DNA from 3 places in the Mesorhizobium sp. M1066 genome. Region 1 is predicted to be linked to each of the others. Evidence: predicted binding sites of a transcription regulator. Region 1 holds the regulator's gene; each other region holds the start of a gene.
What was found. The regulator PhoB, encoded in region 1, activates phosphate uptake and scavenging genes when phosphate is short. The targets are predictions, from matches to a motif close to TGTCATNNANCTGTCAT.
Positions count from the first base shown of each region.

Region 2: NKH52_RS32195 (YdcH family protein) is a predicted target of PhoB. The motif match lies at 4,515-4,531, and genes of this name have one in related genera.
Region 3: NKH52_RS11870 (acid phosphatase) is a predicted target of PhoB. The motif match lies at 3,286-3,302, and genes of this name have one in related genera.

Region 1 covers NZ_JAMYMR010000002.1:521,578-528,534, reverse strand. The annotation lists gene pstC (phosphate ABC transporter permease subunit PstC) at 1-128, shown strand, start outside; gene pstA (phosphate ABC transporter permease PstA) at 125-1,441, shown strand; gene pstB (phosphate ABC transporter ATP-binding protein PstB) at 1,459-2,277, shown strand; gene phoU (phosphate signaling complex protein PhoU) at 2,304-3,011, shown strand; gene phoB (phosphate regulon transcriptional regulator PhoB) at 3,028-3,717, shown strand; gene eglC (endo-1,3-1,4-beta-glycanase EglC) at 4,237-5,661, shown strand; gene NKH52_RS05540 (type I secretion system permease/ATPase) at 5,739-6,957, shown strand, end outside.
Region 2 covers NZ_JAMYMR010000052.1:13,742-20,698, forward strand. The annotation lists gene NKH52_RS32175 (response regulator) at 1-923, shown strand, start outside; partial or broken gene NKH52_RS32180 (Stf0 family sulfotransferase) at 944-1,680, opposite strand; gene NKH52_RS32185 (lytic transglycosylase domain-containing protein) at 1,818-2,672, opposite strand; gene ispG (flavodoxin-dependent (E)-4-hydroxy-3-methylbut-2-enyl-diphosphate synthase) at 2,678-3,931, opposite strand; gene NKH52_RS32195 (YdcH family protein) at 4,265-4,444, opposite strand; gene NKH52_RS32200 (YdcH family protein) at 4,684-4,887, shown strand; gene NKH52_RS32205 (IclR family transcriptional regulator) at 4,911-5,699, opposite strand; gene NKH52_RS32210 (transporter substrate-binding protein) at 5,827-6,708, shown strand; gene NKH52_RS32215 (amino acid ABC transporter permease) at 6,878-6,957, shown strand, end outside.
Region 3 covers NZ_JAMYMR010000006.1:164,411-171,367, forward strand. The annotation lists gene NKH52_RS11850 (MaoC family dehydratase) at 1-142, shown strand, start outside; gene NKH52_RS11855 (MaoC family dehydratase) at 139-609, shown strand; gene NKH52_RS11860 (adenine phosphoribosyltransferase) at 655-1,200, opposite strand; gene NKH52_RS11865 (alpha-hydroxy acid oxidase) at 1,210-2,355, opposite strand; gene NKH52_RS11870 (acid phosphatase) at 2,546-3,241, opposite strand; gene NKH52_RS11875 (cytochrome c1) at 3,471-4,343, opposite strand; gene NKH52_RS11880 (cytochrome b) at 4,372-5,673, opposite strand; gene petA (ubiquinol-cytochrome c reductase iron-sulfur subunit) at 5,690-6,250, opposite strand; gene NKH52_RS11890 (cupin domain-containing protein) at 6,565-6,909, shown strand.

The DNA of each region.
Region 1 (6,957 bases):
ACCTCGAGTTCAATTCGCCGCAGACGCTGGTCGCCTTCGCGCTCGGCCTGACACTGTTCGCGCTGACGTTGGTGATGAACATCGTCGCGCTTTACATCGTGCGCAAATATCGGGAGCAGTACGAATGACCGACATTTCCATGGATACGATGGTCAGGGCGGCGGCCCATCCGCGCCGCGACATCGGCCTGAAGGCACGTTACGCTGCCGAACGCCGATTCCGCATCTATGGCGTCGTGGCGATTTCCGTAGGCCTGGCGTTCCTGGCAATCATGCTGATCACCATCGTCTCGAAAGGCTACACCGCCTTCTGGCAGACGACGGTATCACTGCCGATCTCGTTCGACGAGAAGGTGATCGATCCTTCCGGCAAACGCGCAACCGATCCGAGCGTTCTGATCAAGGCGAATTATCCCAAGCTCGCCGAAAACGCGCTGGTGGCCAAGCTCGGCATCAATCCCGACGACAAGCCGGCGATCAAGCAGCTCAAGGGCTTCCTGTCGGAAGGCGCCCGCGTCCAGTTGCGCGACATCGTTGCCGCCGATCCGTCCGTGATCGGCACGACGCGCGACGTCAAGATCCTCGCCGCCGCCAATCTCGACTCGGCTTTCAAGGGTCAGATCGACCTCAGCGTCGAGGAAGCGCGACGCAAGGTCTCGGACCAGCAGATCACCTGGATGAACAAGCTCAAGGCCGAGGGCGCGATGGCCGAGCACTTCAACAGCGGCCTGTTCACCTACGGCGCCTCCAGCCGCCCGGAAACCTCGGGCATGGGCGTGGCGATCATCGGCTCGTTTTATATGATGGTGATCGTGTTGCTCCTGGCGCTGCCGATCGGCGTCGCCGCCTCCATCTATCTGGAGGAGTTCGCCAAGAAGAACCGTTTTACCGACCTTATCGAGGTCAACATCAACAATCTGGCCGCGGTGCCGTCAATCGTCTTCGGCTTGCTCGGCCTCGCGGTGTTCATCAATTTCCTGGGCATGCCGCGCTCCGCCGCTTTCGTCGGCGGCCTGGTGCTGACGCTGATGACGTTGCCGACGATCATCATCGCGACGCGCGCCGCACTTGCCGCGGTGCCGCCGTCGATCCGCTCGGCAGCCCTCGGTCTTGGCGCCTCCAAGATGCAGATGGTGTTCCAGCACATCCTGCCGCTTGCCGCACCCGGCATTCTCACCGGCACCATCATCGGTCTTGCGCGTGCGCTCGGCGAAACCGCACCGCTGCTCTTGATCGGCATGGTCGCCTTCGTCGCCGATCCACCGACGACGCCTTTCGATCCGGCCACCGCGCTGCCAGTGCAGATCTATATGTGGGCGAACGAGGCCGAACGCGCCTTCGTCGAGCGCATGTCGGGCGCCATCATCATCCTGCTCGTCTTCCTCATGGCCATGAACATCACCGCGATCGTGCTTCGGCGTCGGTTCGAGCGGCGCTGGTAGAAAAAAGGCATTTTGGTATGAACATCATGACCGAACAGTCCCTTGAAAACGCAGTGGGCGACAAGATGAAGTCGAACGAAGTGATCAAAATGCGCGGCGACAAGGTCGGCGTGTTCTATGGCGAGAAGCAGGCGCTGTTCGACGTCAATCTCGACGTCCGCCTGAATCAGGTGACGGCGCTGATCGGCCCCTCCGGCTGCGGCAAGTCCACCTTCCTGCGCTGCCTCAACCGCATGAACGACACCATCGATTCAGCACGGGTAACCGGCAAGATCACGCTCGACGAAGAAGACATTTACGACAAGAACATCGATGTCGTCGAACTCAGGGCGCGCGTCGGCATGGTGTTTCAGAAACCCAATCCGTTCCCCAAGTCGATCTACGAGAACGTCGCCTATGGGCCGCGCATCCACGGATTGGCCAAGCGCAAGGCCGACATGGATCAGATCGTCGAGTCGAGCTTGAAAAAGGCGGCGATCTGGAACGAGGTGAAGGACCGTTTGCAGGAACCTGGCACGGGTCTTTCCGGTGGCCAGCAGCAGCGTCTGTGCATTGCACGCGCCATCGCCGTGTCACCCGAGGTGATCCTGATGGACGAACCGTGTTCGGCGCTCGACCCGATCGCCACTGCTCGCGTCGAGGAACTGATCGACGAACTGCGTCAGAACTATACGATCGTCATCGTCACCCATTCGATGCAGCAGGCAGCACGCGTGTCGCAGCGCACCGCGATGTTCCATCTAGGCTATTTGGTCGAGGAGGGCGCCACCGACAAGATGTTCACCACCCCCGACGACAAACGCACCCAGGACTACATCACCGGCCGGTTCGGCTGAGCTCAGGCATACGAGGGACGAAGATCATGGGTGAACATACCGTCGCATCTTTCGATGAGGATCTGGAGCAGATCAGCCAACTGATCCGCGACATGGGCGATCTCGCCCGTTCGATGGTCAGTGGCTCGACCAAGGCTTTGCTCAATTCGGACAATGCGCTGGCGCAGCGCGTGGTTTCCGACGATGCCATCATGGATGCACGCCAGCGCGAGCTGGACGATCGCGCCATCACGCTGATCGCCAAGCGCCAGCCAATGGCCAACGATCTGCGTGCGGTGGTCGGTTCGATCCGCATGGCCGGCGACCTCGAGCGCATCGGTGACCTGGCCAAGAACATCGCCAAGCGCGTCGGCACTGTCGGGCTGAGCGTTACGCCACACGACCTTTCGCATTCGATCGACGCGATGGCGCAGCTGGTGCTGATCCAGGTGCAGGGGGTCGTCGACGAGTATGCCGCCGCTGACGCGGCAGCGCTTGCCACGCTCAGAAACAATGACGAACGCATCGACGTCAAATACACCTCGGTGTTCCGCGAGCTGCTGACCTACATGATGGAAGATCCCCGCAACATCACGGCGTGCACGCACTTGTTGTTCTGCGCCAAGAACCTCGAGCGGATCGGCGATCACGTGACCAACATCGCCGAGAATGCCTATTATGTTTTGACCGGCACGCAGTTGCCAGCCAATCGTCCGAAGCAGGACGAGACGGCAATGTCCGCGCCAGCGGCATAACAGGGGTGACCAGCCGATGATCGCACCACGCATCATGGTGGTGGAGGATGAGGAGCCGCTAGGCGTGCTGCTCCGCTACAACCTCGAATCCGAAGGCTACCAGGTCGAGGTGGTGACGCGCGGCGACGAGGCCGAGATCCGACTGCAGGAGAACGTTCCCGACCTTCTGGTGCTCGACTGGATGGTGCCCGCGGTTTCCGGTATCGAACTATGCCGGCGCCTGCGAATGCGTCCCGAGACCGAGCGGCTGCCGATCATCATGCTGACCGCGCGAGGCGAGGAAAGCGACCGCGTGCGCGGCCTGTCGACCGGTGCCGACGACTATCTGGTCAAGCCTTTCTCGACGCCGGAGTTCATGGCCAGGGTCAAGGCGCTGCTGCGCCGGGCCAAGCCGGAAGTGCTGTCCAGCGTGCTCAAGGTCGGCGACATCGTGCTCGATCGCGAGTCGCACCGTGTCTATCGCAAGAAGAGCGAGATCCGGCTTGGGCCGACGGAATTCCGCCTGCTCGAATTCATGATGCGCCATCCAGGCCGCGTGTTCTCGCGCAGCCAGCTGCTCGACAATGTCTGGGGCGAAACGATCTACATCGATGAGCGCACGGTCGACGTACATGTCGGGCGGTTGCGCAAGGCGGTCAACAACGGCCGCATGCCTGATGTCATCCGCACGATCCGCGGGGCGGGCTACGCGATCAGGGAAGACTAGGTGGCTGTTCCGTCCCGATAGATCGGGAAAACTCGATTAGCACGCGGTCGCCAACAGCCGGTGGAATGTTGCACTCGTCTCATCGATGGGGAGCGAGCACGTGACGCCAGGAGCGGTCATCCTCATCAGGTTTCGAATGACTGCATTTGGGCCAAAGCGACAGGCAGCTTCTCGCGTTTCCCGATCTCCCAAACTCTCTATTGGGCCCCGGCTGGCCAGGAAGCACGGCGAATTACTTGATACGTCGTCATCTTTCCCGCAGACTCCGACCAGAATGAATTTGAGTTAATTTAGATATACGTTCGTCGAATGACGCGTATTCTGCATAAATATACAATTTTAATAAATTACCTCAAGCTGCGAATCCTTTCCTATCTATTCATTGCTCGTCTTTCGATTGTTCAATGCGATCTCGGATCTAATGACGATTCCGTGGAACGATCTCGTTCTTTGCAACGTTGCTTTGAAAGCTGTCGCCGGACCTTTGACCAGGTCGGACGCCATGAGGAAGGATTTCTGATGAGCACGGTCTTAAACGCCAAGGGCATCCCTCTTGCCTACACCAGCGCTTCCACTCATTGGTTCTCGGCCACCGGGTCTGGACCGGAACTGCATGGCACCTCCGGCAACGACTCCTTCTGGGGAGACACCGGCGTCAATGTCACGATCTACGGTGGCGCCGGCGACGACTACTATCATCTCTATTCCACCAACAATAAGGTGGTCGAGGATCCTGGGGCAGGGATCGACACGATCGACACATGGATGAGCTACAAGCTCCCCGACAATTTCGAGAACCTCGTCGTTACCGGCACCAACCGATTTGCGTTCGGAAATGCGGTGGACAACATCATCAAGGGCGGGTCGGGTCACCAGACGCTGGATGGCGGCAAGGGAAATGATGTCCTGATCGGCGGCGATGGCGCCGATACTTTCGCCATCTCCAAAGGTAATGGAAGCGATCTTATCTTCGACTTCGGTGCGACCGATGCGGTCCGGCTTGACGGCTACGACTTCACTTCGTTCGATGCCGTCCGTTCACAGATGGTCCAGGTGGAATCGAACGTGATGCTGAACCTCGGATCCGACGAGATCCTGGTGTTCAAGAATACGACCATCGACAAGCTGCAGCCCACCCAGTTCGAACTTCCGATCGACAAGTCCGCAATGACGCTGTCCTTCTCCGACGATTTCAACACGCTGAGCCTTCGGGACGGGCAGGACGGCACCTGGAATTCCAATTTCTGGTGGGGAGCGCCGAACGGCAGCACGTTGAGCAGCAATGGTGAGTTGCAGTGGTATATCGACGCCAATTATGGCCCAACGAGTTCGGTCCATCCGTTCAGCGTTGAGAACGGCGTCCTCACCATCACCGCCGCGCAGGCGCCGGAGGACATCAAGCCTCTGATCAACAACTACGAATACACCTCGGGGATCCTGACGACCCACGACACCTTCTCGCAAACCTACGGCTATTTCGAAATGCGGGCGGATCTCCCTGAAACAGCCGGAGCCTGGCCGGCGTTCTGGCTGCTTCCGGAGGACGGATCGTGGCCGCCGGAGCTGGACGTTGTCGAAACGCGTGGCCAGGACCCGAACACGCTCTACATGACGGCGCATTCCAATGAGACGGGAGCGCACACGAAGGTTTCGTCAACGGTGAACGTTGCGGATACCGACGGTTTCCACACCTATGGCCTGCTCTGGACGAAGGATGAGCTTGTCTGGACCTATGATGGTGTAAAGGTCGCTCAAGCAGCGACGCCGGCCGACATGCACGATCCTATGTATATGCTGGCCAATCTCGCGGTGGGCGGCATTGCCGGCCAGCCTCCTGACCATCTGGCTACGCCAGCGGAGATGAAGATCGACTACATCCGCGCCTATACGCTGGACGACCTGCAGCACCACCCCTTGGACATCGCCGGCGACCATTCGGTCTAAGCGACGCCCTGATGTTGGGGCCATGAGCCGTTAGGAGCGCGGGAATGATTGCATGGTCTGATCTGCGGGCAGTCTTGATGCGCGCCATCGCCGATGTCGGTGTTTTTTCGTTCCTCATCAACATCCTGCTATTGGTGATCCCCCTTTATCTCTTGCAGGTCTATGACCGCGTCCTGCCTTCCTCCAGCGTCGAGACGCTTCTTTACCTCTCTGCTATCGCGGTTCTCGCACTCGCCTTTCTCGGTCTCCTCGATGCGGTCCGCTCCGTTTACACGCAGCGCGTTGCAGCCATTGTCGACAACAGACTGGGCGCGAGGACATTCGCCGTCTCGCTGGAGGCTAAGTACGCCGCGGGAGCGGCCCTGTCTCCACTGCGCGACCTTGCCTCGGTATGCGCCTTCATCAGGTCACGCGGCGCGGCGGTCTTGTTCGACCTGCCGTTTGCTCCGTTCTTCCTCGCCCTGCTGTACCTCATCCATCCTTTGCTGTTCTGGCTTACGCTGGCAGGATCTGCGCTGTTGCTTGCGCTGGTCGTGGCAAATCAGTTTGCCACCGGCAGGAATGACGCCTTGTCGGCGGAACGCTCGGCTGTTGCCAGTCTGTCGGAGCAGGCCTTTGCCCGGAATGCAGAGACGCTGCGCGCCATGGGCATGATCCAAAACGCCGCGCGAGTGTGGGGAAGGCACGTGGCGGAGGCGCTAGTCCTGCATGACCGTTCGTCGATGGCCAACGCGATTTTCAGTGGAACGTCGCGAGCCGTACGCATGATGCTTCAGCTGGCAATACTGGGTGTCGGAGCATGGCTCGTGCTGCAAGGGAAGATGACGGCCGGCATGATCTTCGCGTCTTCCCTGGTGTCGTCCCGCGCGCTGCAGCCGCTCGACCAACTGATCGGGTCATGGCGGCAGATCGTCGACGCCAGACGATCGTGGAAGCGGTTGGACAAGGCGTTTTCCGCCCATCCGGCGCATGCGCAAAAATTGACCTTGGCGGACCCGTCCGGCGAAATTGTCGTGCAGGGCCTCATCTTTGTCGCGCCGAACGCCACACCCGGCACCGAACCCATCATCAAGAGACTGAACTTCCGCATCGGCGCAGGCGAAGCGGTGGCGATAATAGGTCCGAGCGGAGCCGGAAAGTCCACCCTGGCAAGATTACTTGTCGGTGCGATTCAGGCAACCAGCGGCTGCGTCAGGATTGACGGCGCCGATCTCAGAACCTGGGACGAGAAGCAGCTTGGCCGGCATATCGGATATCTCGCTCAGGAGGTGGAGCTCTTTCCCGGATCGATCGCGG
Region 2 (6,957 bases), on a different contig from region 1:
ACGTCACCGGCGCGCGCGTGCTGGTCATCGACGACAATCCGGTCAACCGCGAAATCCTGCTCGAGCAGCTCAGAAGCTGGAGCTTCGATTGCGCCGCCGCCGAAAGCGGCGCGGTTGGGCTTGCTTTCCTCGACCGCGCCTTTCAATTGGGCGCCGCCGTCGACTGCATCATCCTCGACTACCAAATGCCGGGCATGAACGGCGCCGACGTCGCCAGAGCCATTGCTTCCGACAGCCGGCTGTCCTCCATCCCGGTGGTGTTGCTGACCTCGGTCGACCAGGTCGATTTCGGCAAGATGATCATCGACTACGGCATTGCAGCACACCTGACCAAGCCGGCGCGCTCCGCGGTGCTGCTCGGCACGGTCATCTCGGTGATCCAGAAGGCCCGCTCGCAGGTCGGCAAGGCGCGGTTCGTCCGCGAACCGATCGTGCAGGCTCCCCCGGCGGCGCCGCCCGCCTTCACCGTCATCCGCGGCCCGGCAATGCCGGTCGCGGCAGCGCCGGAATCGACAACCGCGCCGAACGGACCGATCGACATCCTCATTGCCGAGGACAATGACGTGAACCAGCTGGTGTTCGGCCAAATCCTCAACGGGTTGGGCTTGAGCTACCGCATCGCCGGCAATGGCCGCACGGCGGTCGAGATGTACCGGGCGCTGCGCCCCAAGCTGATCCTGATGGATGTCTCGATGCCCGAAATGAACGGCTATGAGGCGACCCGCGCCATCCGGGCGATGGAGGTCTCGACGGGCGCCCACATCCCGATCATCGGCGTCACCGCGCACGCGCTGAAGGGTGATCGCGACAAGTGCATCGAATCAGGCATGGACGACTATCTGCCGAAGCCCGTTTCGCCCGACCGCCTCGGCACCAAGATCGGCACCTGGCTCAGCGAAACGGTCGTGGCCAAGACCGCCTAGGCTGCATTCATGGGGATGCGTCAGACGGCTGCTGCCTCCAGACGATAGCGGCGCATCCAGTCGAGGCTTGTCGCGTCAGCAAGCTTTGCGACGCCGGGGCTTACATCCTCCTCGTCAGGCGCTCGGACCCTCAGGGCTTCGCAGATGCCTAGCAATGTCGCGGCCGGATTGCCTGAAAGGCGCTCATAGCCGACGCGCAGCGGGGATATGTCTTGCTCAGCGAACCAAATGTTCCAGGCCGCATCATAGGTCTCGAGTTCCTCGACCTCACGCCTGATCCGCTCGAAATCATATTGCGGTTCTTTCGGCGAGGCGACCCTTTCGATCTCGGTGCCGTCGGGAGCGATATGCCAAAGACCGGTCTGCTCTGCCTTGATCAGGGAGACAGCCTGCGCGAGTTTGTCCTCCCGCGAGAGGTGTATGTAGCTTTGTCGGATGGAAGCTTTGGGAAAATCCGGTCGAGCATCGCCGAGAGCTCATCCAGATTCTCGCGCATCAAGCGAAGGCCAAAGACACCGGTCCCACCCTTGCCGGCAGCGATCGCCGCGTTGAGATAGGCGACATTGAAGTCGAGCTCACTCATCGTGTCGCGATCGGGCAGCTTCCACTCTTCAGCCCACTCCAGCACATCCTGCCGCCGATAGAATGAGTGCGGATCGCCAGTCGTCTTCGTGGATGCCAGAAGCTTGCACAGCAGCGTGCTTCCGGTCCTCGGCGTGCCGCAGATAATGTATCCGTCGAACATGTTGCGGCCCATGTTGCTCGTCAAAGGCAGGGCTGTTGCCCCTGGTAAAGATGGCCGCCGCTATAGCTGAAATCTTTGCTGGATGCGACGTCACGGCTGTCGCTTTTAAATGCCTCTCTCAGACAAAATATCTGCCGGCGGGGGTCAAATTACCGGTTGCGCACCACCACGCACGCCCCACCGATGCTTTGCAATTTCTGGCAGATGACATTGGCGTCAGCGCGGTGGTCGACACCGATACGGACCGCATAGATACCCCGCCGGCCGATTGGCGTGCGCACCCGGCTGACCACCGGATCGTGCCCGTTGAGCAGGGCCGGGAACCGGCTCCTTACCCTGAGCCACTGGTTGATCGCGGCACTGCGGCGGAAATTGCCGGCCACCTGGATGCCCCACGGCTTTACGTTGATCGAAGCCATCGCCACCGTCCGCGACATGATCACCGGCAGTTTTCGGCAAGCGACGGCAAAATCCGCCTTTGCGTCGAGCGGCTCGACCTTTCCGGCATAGGCCCGGTCCGTGAACTTGTCGGCTGGTTCGCCCATGATGTCGAAGACATAGCTTTCGGTCTCCATCGGCAGGAAGCCGCCGGAGCCGAGCCAGCGCGACACCCGGCTCTCGCCGGCATTGTAGGCTGCGGCCGCCAGTCCGAGATTGCCAAAGCCGGTTTTCATTTCGGCGAGATATTTCGCCGAAGCCGGGATCGCCTGGTTGATGTCGAAGGAATTGGCGAGCCCGCGCATCTTGGCGGTGCCCGGCATGAACTGGGCAATGCCTTCGGCGCCGACCGGGCTGACGGCGTTGGGATCGAAACGGCTTTCCTTCCAGATCAGCCGGGCGAAGAAATCCCTGGGCAGGCCGTTCTGGTCGGCATGCGCCTGGATCAGGTTGCAGACCTTGTCGATAAGCCGTTGCTTGGCGGATTGCGGCGGATCGGCCTGAGCCAGCGTCGACCAGACCAGCCCACACAGCAGGATCAGCGTCGCCCATAGGAAACGCTGCATTTGACCTACTCTGCCGCGGCCTTGCCGCCGCGACCGAACCGCTGTTCGATATAGTCGGCGACCATTTTCTCGAAATCCGCGGCGATCGACGGCCCGCGCAGCGTCGCCGCCTTTTTGCCGTCGACGAAGACAGGCGCGGTCGGCATTTCGCCCGTGCCGGGCAGCGAAATGCCGATATCGGCATGCTTGGACTCGCCAGGGCCGTTGACGATGCAACCCATCACCGCGACCTTGAGGTTCTCGACGCCGGGGTATTTGTCGCGCCACACGGGCATGTTCTTCCTGAGATCGGCCTGGATGTTCTGGGCGAGCTCCTGAAACACGGTGGAGGTGGTGCGGCCGCAGCCGGGGCAAGCGGCAACAATCGGCACGAACTGCCTGAACCCCATGGTCTGCAGCAATTCCTGCGACACCTGCACCTCACGTGTGCGATCGCCATTCGGCTCCGGCGTCAGCGAAATGCGAATGGTGTCGCCAATGCCTTGCTGGAGCAGGATGCCCATGGCGGCCGACGAAGCCACGATGCCTTTCGAGCCCATGCCGGCTTCGGTGAGGCCGAGATGCAGCGCATGGTCGGAGCGGGTGGCGAGTTCGGTATAGACGGCGATCAGGTCCTGCACGCCGCTGACCTTGGCCGACAGGATGATTTTCTCGCGGCCGAGGCCGATCTCCTCGGCCATCTCGGCCGACAGGATCGCCGATTGCACGATCGCCTCACGCGTCATTTCCTGCGCCGTCAGCGGAAAACCCTGGGCCTGGTTGTCGTCCATCAGCCGGGTCAGCAGTTCCTGGTCAAGCGAGCCCCAGTTGACGCCGATACGCACCGGCTTATCGTGTTTGATCGCCATCTCGACAATCGCCGCGAACTGCCGGTCCTTCTTGTCCTTGAAGCCGACATTGCCCGGATTGATGCGGTATTTGGCCAGCGCCTCGGCGCAGGCCGGGTGATCGGCCAAAAGCTTGTGGCCGATATAGTGGAAATCGCCAACCAGCGGCACGTTGATACCAAGCCGCTGAAGCCGCTCATGAATGCGCGGCACGGCGGCGGCGCTCTCGTCGCGATCGACGGTGATGCGCACGATCTCCGAGCCGGCCCGGTGCAGTGCTGCGACCTGCGCAACCGTCTGGTCGATATCGGCCGTATCGGTGTTGGTCATCGATTGGACGACAACGGGCGCACCGCCGCCGACGACCACGCCGCCGACATCGACGCCGACCGACGTGCGGCGGGGGAAAGGAGAGGAAAAATATCCGGTCATGCCGGCAGCCTTTTGTCTCTGGAGCATCTTGTGTCCTGCATGGACGCACAACGACGCCCCGGGCCGATGCGCTGAGGTCCGGGCATGAGGTGGAGGAGCAAAGATGGCTTGTCAATGGCGACAGGTCGCCACTGGCCGGAATCGCCCGCCGCCAGAGGCCAGGAAACACTCGATGATCTGGCGAAACGAGCGACGGCCGAAGCGGAAATTGAGCCGGTGCAAGTCCAGCTTCGGCTGACAGACCGGTGCTGGAAATCAAAACCCTCCACACCGGCGGCGTGGTGCCGCCGGGAAAAGAGGCCGCGGATATTGGGCGGCTATGTCAGGAGGGTATCAATGCGTGGTCGGTTTGCCTCTCAGTTTTTCAATCTCGTCCTTGAGTGCCAGCTTGCGTCGCTTGAGATTCACGATTTCGAGGTCGTCGACCGATGGATGATTCATCGCGTCATCGATTTCACGCTCGATGTCGCCGTGTTTCCGCTGCAACTCATCAAGATGGGATGCAAGAGACATGATTGGTTCTCCCTTTCATGGTTTTCCTCGATTGCAACCGTCACGGCGCGTCCACCGCAGGTTCGCTTCTGTGACGGCACGGTGACAGTGTGTCACCTTCCGCGGGCGATGTCGAATGATCCGTGGTAGCATTCCACGACACTTTGAAATGTGATATGGGCTGCACGCCGGTGACAAAACACCCGGCCCCGCCCAATCAGGCCCAGCTTTGGGCGCCGCAGACGTGCAGACGGTAGAGAATGTCCGATCAGGAACAGGCCGATATTCGCCTTGAATTTTCCCGCCTGAAGCAGGAACACGCCGATTTCGATGCCGCCATCAACGCGATGATCGCCATGGCCTGCGATCCGCTGCAGATCCAGCGCATGAAGAAGAAGAAGCTGTTCCTCAAGGATCGGCTGATGGCACTGGAAGACAAGATCATTCCCGACATCATTGCGTGAGTTGGCATTCGCTCGCTCGCGCGCTACCCGGCGATCGAAAGCTTTGCGGCACGATCACGCAGCAGGCCGATGAGTTCGCCGGTCCGCTCCTCGGACGTATCGATGGGGACCACTAGGCACATCGTCGCCTCGACCTTGCCCGGCGCTGAAAACACCGGTGCGGCAAGGCACTTCGTATAGGCATCGACAAGGCCCGAAGTGACGCAATAGCCGGTGACCTGCGCTTTTGCGATGTCGGCGACGAAATCGTCAAGCCGCAGTTTGCGCCCGTCGGGCAGCACGAGGTCGTCGTTTGACACCATGTCTTCGATCTCAGCCTTCTCCAGCCCCGCCAGAAGCAGCCGCCCCGAGGCTGTCCAGGGCAGCGGTATCTGCAAGCCGGTGGCGGAACTGATGCGGAACGGTCTGGTGCCGGGACTCGCATGGACGATCGTATAGCGGCCGCTCTGCAGCATGCACAATTCGGAAGTCTCGCCGGTCTCGCGCGACAGATTGTCGACCTCCTGGCGCCCCCGCCTCAACAGGTCGTTGCCCCGCACATAGTCCATTCCGTAGAGATAGAGCTTCTTGCCGAAATAGACGCGATTGCCGTCGCCTTCCATTTCCAGCAGTCCCGCATCGACCAGCGACCGCACCAGCGTATAGGTCGTCGAGCGGGGCGCGTTCACGCCCTTGGCAAGGTCGCCAATGCCGATCGCGCGCTGGGTCGTGTGAAGAAACTCCAGAATCTCGAGCACCCGGTTGAGCCCCTTTTCACGGGAGCCCGAAATCTTCTCGCCGGCTGAAAGTGCCGAGGCATTGCCATCTTGCATTGTTGATTCCCGGTGTTAGTATCTGTCCTGTACAGGATACACGCGTCGCTTGTAAGAGACAATCGCTTCGGCGTCACTGACGCGTGTATTGCCTGTGCAAGGGGAACACAAACGAAAGGAGGTCGCCGTGAACGACACATCCGGAAGACGTGATTTTCTGAAATTGGGAATGGCGGGACTGGCGACGGCCGGCGTCGTGGGTGCGGCGGTAGCCGTCGATGCCCAGAAGGCCGCTGCCCAGGCAGCACCCGACAGCCTGCTGCGCACCGTGCTCGATCGCGGCAAGCTGATCGTCGGCACCGGCAGCACCAACGCGCCGTGGCACTTCGAGAACGATGCCGGCGAACTCGTCGGCATGGACATCACCATGGGGCGCATTCTTGCCAAGGGCCTTTTCGACGATCCGACCAAGGTCGAGTTCGTGATGCAGGATCCGGCACAGCGCATCCCCAACGTCACCACCAACAAGGTCGACATCACCATTCAGTTCATGACGATGAGCGCCCAGCGCTCGCAGCTGGTCAATTTTTCCCGGCCTTACTACGTCGAGGGCGTCGCCCTGCTGAGCCTTCCGACCGCCGAGAACAAGACCTTCGACAAGCTGCTTGCCGGCGGCTCGGCGACACGCGTCTCCATCCTGCAGAATGTCGATGCCGAGGCGCAGGTGCATTCGGTGCTGCCCGAGTGCCAGGTTATGCAGATCGATACCCAGGCCAACGTGCTGCAGGCATTGGAATCGAAACGCGTCGATGCTGCTGCCGTCGATCTGTCCACGGTGCGCTGGCTCGCCTCGCGCAATCCGGACAGATATTTCGACGCCGGCAAGAGCTGGCTGAGCATGCTTTATGGCGCGGCACTCCGGCAAGGCGACCTTGACTGGCTGACCTTCGTCAACTCGACCTTCACCATCGCCATGTTCGGCCACGAAAACGCACTCTACGATGCCGCCTTCAAGGACTATTTTGGACAGGAGCCGCCAGCGCGCCATCCCGGCTTCCCAGCCATCTGACCTGCCGGGTGGAGGGCGTATCCAGCGCCCTTCCACCTCCCTAGAGCAATTCCAGGAAACGTGTGAAACGGTTTTCCGTCCGGAATTGCGTCAAAACAAAGAGTTAGAACGGGTCGCCGTTTCCGTGAAACGGTGAACTGCTCTAAGCCTGCGGCACTGAGGCGGACGCATGGGCTATGCCCTTAATTTCAACCTGATCTGGCGGCACTTCGACAAGCTGTGGGGCGGACTGCTGCTCAGTCTCGAACT
Region 3 (6,957 bases), on a different contig from region 1:
CAAGCGCCTGTCGAAATCGAAGCCGCAACTCGGCTTCGTCACCATGCGCAGCGAACTGTTCAACCAGCGTGGCGAAAGCGTCTTCGAGCTCGAGAACTCCGTCATGTTCCTCACGCGCGATGCCGCGGGGAGCCAAGCATGACACTGGACGAGTTCTTCCGTATCGGCACCACCGTCACGCTCGGCTCGCACACATTCGAGCCCGAGGCGATCAAGGCCTTCGCCCGTAAGTACGACCCGCAAATCTTCCACATCGACGAGGAGGCCGCGAAGAAAAGCGTGCTCGACGGCCTCTGCGCGTCTGGCTGGCACACGGCCGCGACCTGGATGAAACTCAATCTGGAAAACCGTATGGACGCCGAGGTCGCTGCGTGGAGCGGTCCCGGTCCAGTGCCGGAATTCGGCCCCTCGCCCGGCTTCAAGAATCTGAAATGGCTGAAGCCGGTCTATGCCGGGCAAACCATCACCTTCACGCGCACCGCGCTGTCGCACCGCCCAATCGCCTCACGCCCCGGTTGGCGGCTGCTGGCGCTGCGTTCGGAAGCTTTCGATTCCACCGGCGACAAGGTGCTCGAGTTCGAAAGCGCCGTTCTGGTGAAGGCCGAGTAACACCACTTTCCCTCTCCCTTCTTGTAGGAGAAGGGAGAGCACTCCTCAATGTCCTTCGAACCCAATCAGCGTCCTGACCGGCACACCGAGCGCTTCGAGCTTGGCGCGGCCGCCGAGGTCCGGCAGGTCGATGACGAAGCAGGCGGCGAGGATGTCGGCGCCGATCTGGCGCAGCAGCTTGACCGCGGCTTCAGCCGTGCCGCCGGTGGCGATCAGATCGTCGACCAGGATCACCTTCTCGCCCGGAGCAACGCCGTCCTTGTGCATCTCCATTTCGTCCAGTCCGTATTCCAGGCTGTAGGCGACGCGCACCGTTTCGTAGGGCAGCTTGCCTTTCTTGCGGATCGGCACGAAACCGGCCGAGAGCTGATGGGCGACGGCGCCGCCAAGGATGAATCCACGTGCCTCGATGCCGGCGATCTTGTCGATCTTCTGGCCGGCATAGGGATGCACCAGTTCGTCGATGGCGCGGCGGAAGGCGCGCGCATTGCCGAGCAGCGTGGTGATGTCGCGAAACAGGATGCCGGGCTTGGGATAATCCGGAATGGTGCGGATCGCGGCGAGCAATGTGTCTTCGAGGGAGGATTTCATGGGTCGAGATTACCTGAAACGGAGGTTGTTGCGCGACAATTGTTCGATCGAACTGCAGCCCATCAGCTTCATGCCGCGTTCGATCTCGACCCGCATCTGTTCAAGCGCCCGTTCGACGCCGGGCTGGCCGGCCGCCGCGAGCGGAAACAGATAATAGCGTCCGACGCCGACGGCCTTGGCACCGAGCGACAGCGCCTTCAGCACATGGGTGCCGCGCTGCACGCCGCCATCCATGATGACGTCGATCCTGTCGCCAACGGCGTCGACGATCTCGGCAAGCTGATCGAACGCCGCCCGCGAGCCATCCAGCTGCCGCCCGCCATGGTTCGACAGCACGATGCCGCTGCAGCCGATGTCGACGGCGCGTCTTGCATCCTCCACCGACATGACGCCCTTGAGGCAGAACGGACCCGACCAAAGCTTGACCATCTCGGCCACGTCGTCCCACGTCATCGACGGGTCTAGCATCTCGGTGAAGTAGCGGCTGATCGACATCGTGCCGCCGCCCATGTCGACATGCTCGTCGAGCTGCGGCAGCTTGAACCCCTCATGGGTGAAATAGTTGATCGCCCAGGCCGGCTTGAGCGCGAACTGTGCCATTCCGGCGAGATTGAGCTTGAAGGGAATGGCAAAGCCGGTGCGTTTGTCGCGCTCGCGGTTTCCCCCGGTGATGCTGTCGACGGTCAGCATCATCACCTCGACGCCAACCGACTTTGCGCGCTGCATCATCGCCCGGTTGAGGCCGCGATCCCGGTGGAAATAGAACTGGTAGACCTGTGGGCTGCTGCTGATGCCGCGCGCCTCCTCAAGGCTGACGGTGCCAAGCGAGGAGACGCCGAACATGGTGCCGTATTTGGCGGCGGCCCTGGCGACCGCGCGCTCACCCTGATGGTGGAACAGGCGCTGCAAGGCGGTCGGCGAGCAATAGAACGGCATCGCCAGCTTCTGGCCCATGACCGTCACCGACATGTCGACCTCGCTCACTCCGCGCAGCACGTTGGGAACAAGGTCGCAGGTCTCGAAGCTTTCGGTGTTGCGGCGATAGGTGACCTCATCGTCGGCCGCGCCGTCGATGTAGTTGAAGATCGGCCCGGGCAGCCGCTGCTGTGCCATCCGCCGGAAGTCGGAAAAGTTGTGACAGTCGCTGAGCCGCATCATCGAATTCCAAAGGCCATGGCGGGACGAGCTTCTCGCCACCGTTCGATGCGTCGAATATCAACCTGATACCGCCATGCCAACGGACTAATTGCCGAACTTTCGCTTGAGCACGAGCGTTAACAAAAAAGGAGCGCCTTAAGCGCCCCTTCCCGTCTAAATCCGGCTGACGAGGATTAGCTGACGAGGATTACATGCCGAGATCGGAACGAAGCTCGGCCCTGGCCACTTCATATTCAGCCTTGAAGTCGTCCCGGTTGAGCAGGACCGCGGCAATAACGCTGCCGGAAATCTTGCCCATCTCGACGTCGGACGCATAGTGGATGCCGCCGACCTCGCGGTTGTGGGCGTATTCGGCCGCTCGCGCCATGATCTCGGCGCGCTTTTCCGGAACCATATCGGACAGGATGATGCCCATCATGGTGCCGACGGTGGCGTGGCCGGACGGCCAGGAACCGGAACTCGACAGCTTGACCGCCGGCTTGACGAGGTCGCTGAGCTGGTGCGGGCGCGGGCGCTTCCAGACATCCTTGGCCGGGTCGACGACAGCCCCTTCGGTAGCCACCACGCGATCGAAGAAAGCGCTGAATTTCGGCAGCGTTTCCTTGTTGAATTTCGGCCCCATGACGTCGGCGAAGCGCCAGACATTCTCCTCGGCATCGGCCACCGCGCTGGCGACCATCTCTGGGGTGCGCGTCACCTGCAGCGTCAGCACCTCGCCGAGTTCGGCCTTGGTCTGTGCCGAATCGTTTGCCGGCGGCGGCGGCAGGATCATCGTCAGGTCGACGTCCTTGTTGGTGACGAAGGGCTGGGCGTCTTCCGCTTGCGCGGCCGAGCCGAGGATGAGCAGCAACAGGCCTGCCGCGAGCGATGCGTATCTTTTCATGAATGCGATCCTTTGATGAGAGCAGCACAGGATCGCCGGATGCGATGACGGCCATGTGACATGACCAGCCTCCGGAAATGCAAAAGGGCGCCTCTCGGCGCCCTTTGCGTTCACTTGATTGTATGGCGTAGAGAAATTCCAGGAAAAGTGTGAAACGGTTTTCCGTCCGGAATTGCGCCAAAACAAGGAGCTGGAGCGGTTCCCCGTTTCCGTGAAACGGTGAACTGCTCTAGTGGGCCACGCCTTCCCACACCTTGCGCTTGGTGAGATAGACCAGCGCGCCGAACAAAAGCAGGAACACCAGAACGCGAAACCCGGTCTTCTTGCGGTCTTCCATATGCGGCTCGGCCGCCCACGCCAGGAAGGCGGAGACGTCGCGGGAATACTGGTCGACGGTCTGCGGCGCACCGTCATCATAGGTCACCTGGCCGTCGGAGAGCGGCTTGGGCATTTTCAGCGACACGCCGGACATGAAGTACGGATTGTAGTGGGTGCCTTCCGGGATCACCATGCCGGCCGGCGGCGTCTGGTCGTAGCCGGTCAGCAGCGAGTGGATATAGTCGGGACCGCCGGCATCGTATTGTGTGAAGATGTCGAAGACGAATTGCGGAAAGCCGCGCTCCACGCCGCGAGCCTTGGCCAGCAGCGACATGTCGGGCGGGGCAGCGCCGCCATTGGAAGCAGCAGCCGCTTCCTCATTGGCGAAGGGCGGCGGGAAATGGTCGGACGGCTTGCCGGGACGGTCGAACATGTCGCCGGCATCGTTGGGGCCGTCATGGATCGTGTACTCGGCCGACAGCGTCTTGATCTGCGCATCGGAATAGCCGAGGTCCGACAGCGTGCGGAACGCCACCAGGTTCATCGAATGGCAGGCCGAGCAGACTTCCTTGTAGACCTTGAGGCCGCGCTGCAGCTGCGCCTTGTCGTAAGTGCCGAATGGGCCGGTGAAACTCCAGTCCATTTCCTTCGGCTCGTCGATCGGGAAATGCGTCGGATTGGCCACATTGTGTGCCTCTTCGGCGGCGATCGCCCGAGTGCCCGCGGCCCCAGCGGCGACGGCCACAAGGCCGATCAGCGCCAGCGAGGTGAGAATCTTCTTCATGCCAAATCCCCTTAGATTCTCTACCCGCTCAGCCTTTGGTTTCCGGAGCCGCCGTAGCGCCCGCCGGATGTCCGCTGCCGCCCTTGTTCTTCTCGAGCACCGCCTCGGTGATCGAGTTCGGCAGCCGTCGCGGCGTCTCAATCAGGCCGAGCACCGGCAGCGCGATCAGGAAGAAGGCGAAGTAGAACAACGTCGCCATCTGCGCCATGAACACGTAGCTGCCCTCCGCCGGCTGCGAGCCCAGCCAGCCAAGCAGGATGGCATCGGCCACGAACAACCAGAAGAACAGCTTGTACCAGGGCCGGTAAACGGCCGAGCGTACCTTCGAAGTGTCGAGCCACGGCACCAGGAACAACATGACGATGGCGCCGAACATGCACAGCACGCCGCCTAGCTTGGAGTTGATCGGCCCGACATTGAAGGTGATGGCGCGCAGGATCGCGTAGAACGGCAGGAAGTACCATTCGGGCACGATGTGGGCCGGCGTCTTCAGCGGGTTGGCGACGATGTAGTTGTCGGGATGGCCGAGATAGTTCGGCAGGTAGAAGACGAAATAAGCGAAGAAGAACAGGAACACGATCATGCCGAACGCGTCCTTGATGGTCGCGTAGGGGGTGAAGGCGACAGTGTCGGTCTTCGACTTGACCTCGATACCCGTCGGGTTCGACTGGCCGACGACATGCAGCGCCCAGATGTGCAAAACGACGACGCCGGCAATCATGAACGGCAACAGATAGTGCAGCGCAAAGAAGCGGTTCAGCGTCGGGTTGTCGACGGCAAAGCCGCCGAGCAGCAGCTGCTGGATCCAGTCGCCGACCAGCGGAATGGCGCTGAAGAAGCCGGTGATGACGGTGGCGCCCCAGAAGCTCATCTGGCCCCATGGCAGCACGTAGCCCATGAAGCCGGTCGCCATCATCAGGAGATAGATAATGCAGCCGAGGATCCACAGCAGCTCGCGCGGCGCCTTGTAGGAGCCGTAATAGAGGCCACGGAAGATGTGGATGTAGACGGCGACGAAGAAGAACGAGGCGCCGTTCGAATGCATGTAGCGCAGCAGCCAGCCGGAATTCACGTCGCGCATGATCTTCTCGACCGAGCCGAAGGCCAGATTGGTATCAGCCGTGTAATGCATGGCCAGCACGATGCCGGTCAGGATCTGCGCCACCAGCATGATCGAAAGGATGCCGCCAAAGGTCCACGCATAGTTGAGGTTGCGCGGCACCGGATAGGCGACGAAGCTGTCATAGACCAGCCGCGGCAGCGGCATGCGGGCGTCGAACCAGCGTCCGAGACCGGTTTTGGGCGTATAGGTCGAGTGTCCCTCGCTCATCGAAATATCCCCTGCCTCAACCGATAAGGATCTTGGTATCGGAAATGAACTTGAATACCGGAACCGCCATGTTCTCAGGCGCCGGGCCTTTGCGGATGCGGCCGGCCGTATCGTATTGCGAACCGTGGCACGGGCAGAACCAGCCGCCGAAATCGCCTTCCTGGCCAAGCGGAATGCAGCCGAGATGCGTGCAGACCTGAACCATCACCATCCAGGCCTCCTTGCCGGGCGTGGTGCGATTGGCGTCGGTCGCCGGCGCATCGGACGGCAGATTGGCGTTGCGGGCGATCGGATCCTTGAGATCGGCGAGATTGACGGCCTCGCCGTCCTTCATTTCCTGTTCGGTGCGGTTGCGGACCACGACCGGCTTGCCGCGCCACTTGACGATCAGCGACATGCCCGGCGTCAGCGAGGCGACGTCGACTTCGACGGAAGCGAGCGCCAGCGTCGAGGCATCGGGGCGCATCTGGTCGATGAACGGCCACGCGAAAGCACCCGCGCCGACCACTGCGGCCATGCCGGTGGCGACGTAGAGAAAATCACGACGGTTGGGATCCTGGGTGTCGGTTGCGCTCACGGGTGCCTGATCCTTTCGCCTCTTCCGTGCCGGTGGCTGAGCCTTGTTCCCCGCTCAATTACGCCAACCCGACAGCGCATGGCGAACAGGCTTGCGAATTCCTCCGGCATTTGGACTTCGGTTTATGCGTGAAGCCCGTTTTTGTCCAGACGGGTGAAGGCACAAGGGCAGATTGTCGCGGGGACAAAATCCGCCACCGGTCAACGCGACGCCGGATAGCCGCCAAACATCGCTAAACAACCGGGAAACAACCGCAAATCCGACGCCCTTGTTCGCCTCGACACAAGGCGCCAGCCGGGTCTATCCTTGCCATCATGGCGCATGTCATAGACCGCGATACCTGGGCCGTTCGCTCCGACCATTGGAAGGGCGAGTTGCAATGTGGCGCCTACAACTCCAACTCCTGCCTGATCTTCAACTATCTGCCTGGCGTCGGCGGCGGCCCCCGCCTGCATACACATCCCTACGCGGAGATCTTCATCATCCGCCAGGGCACCGGCCTGTTCACTGTCGGCGACCAGGAGATCGAGGCATCCGCCGGCCAGATCCTGATCGTGCCGCCCAATACGCCACACAAATTCACCAATCTCGGCCCAGGCCCGCTGGAAACGACCGATATCCACGAGAATGGCAGCTTCATCACCGAATGGCTTGAGTAGACCATGATCCCGAAAAGTGGGAACCGGTTTTCGGAATAAGATCATGGT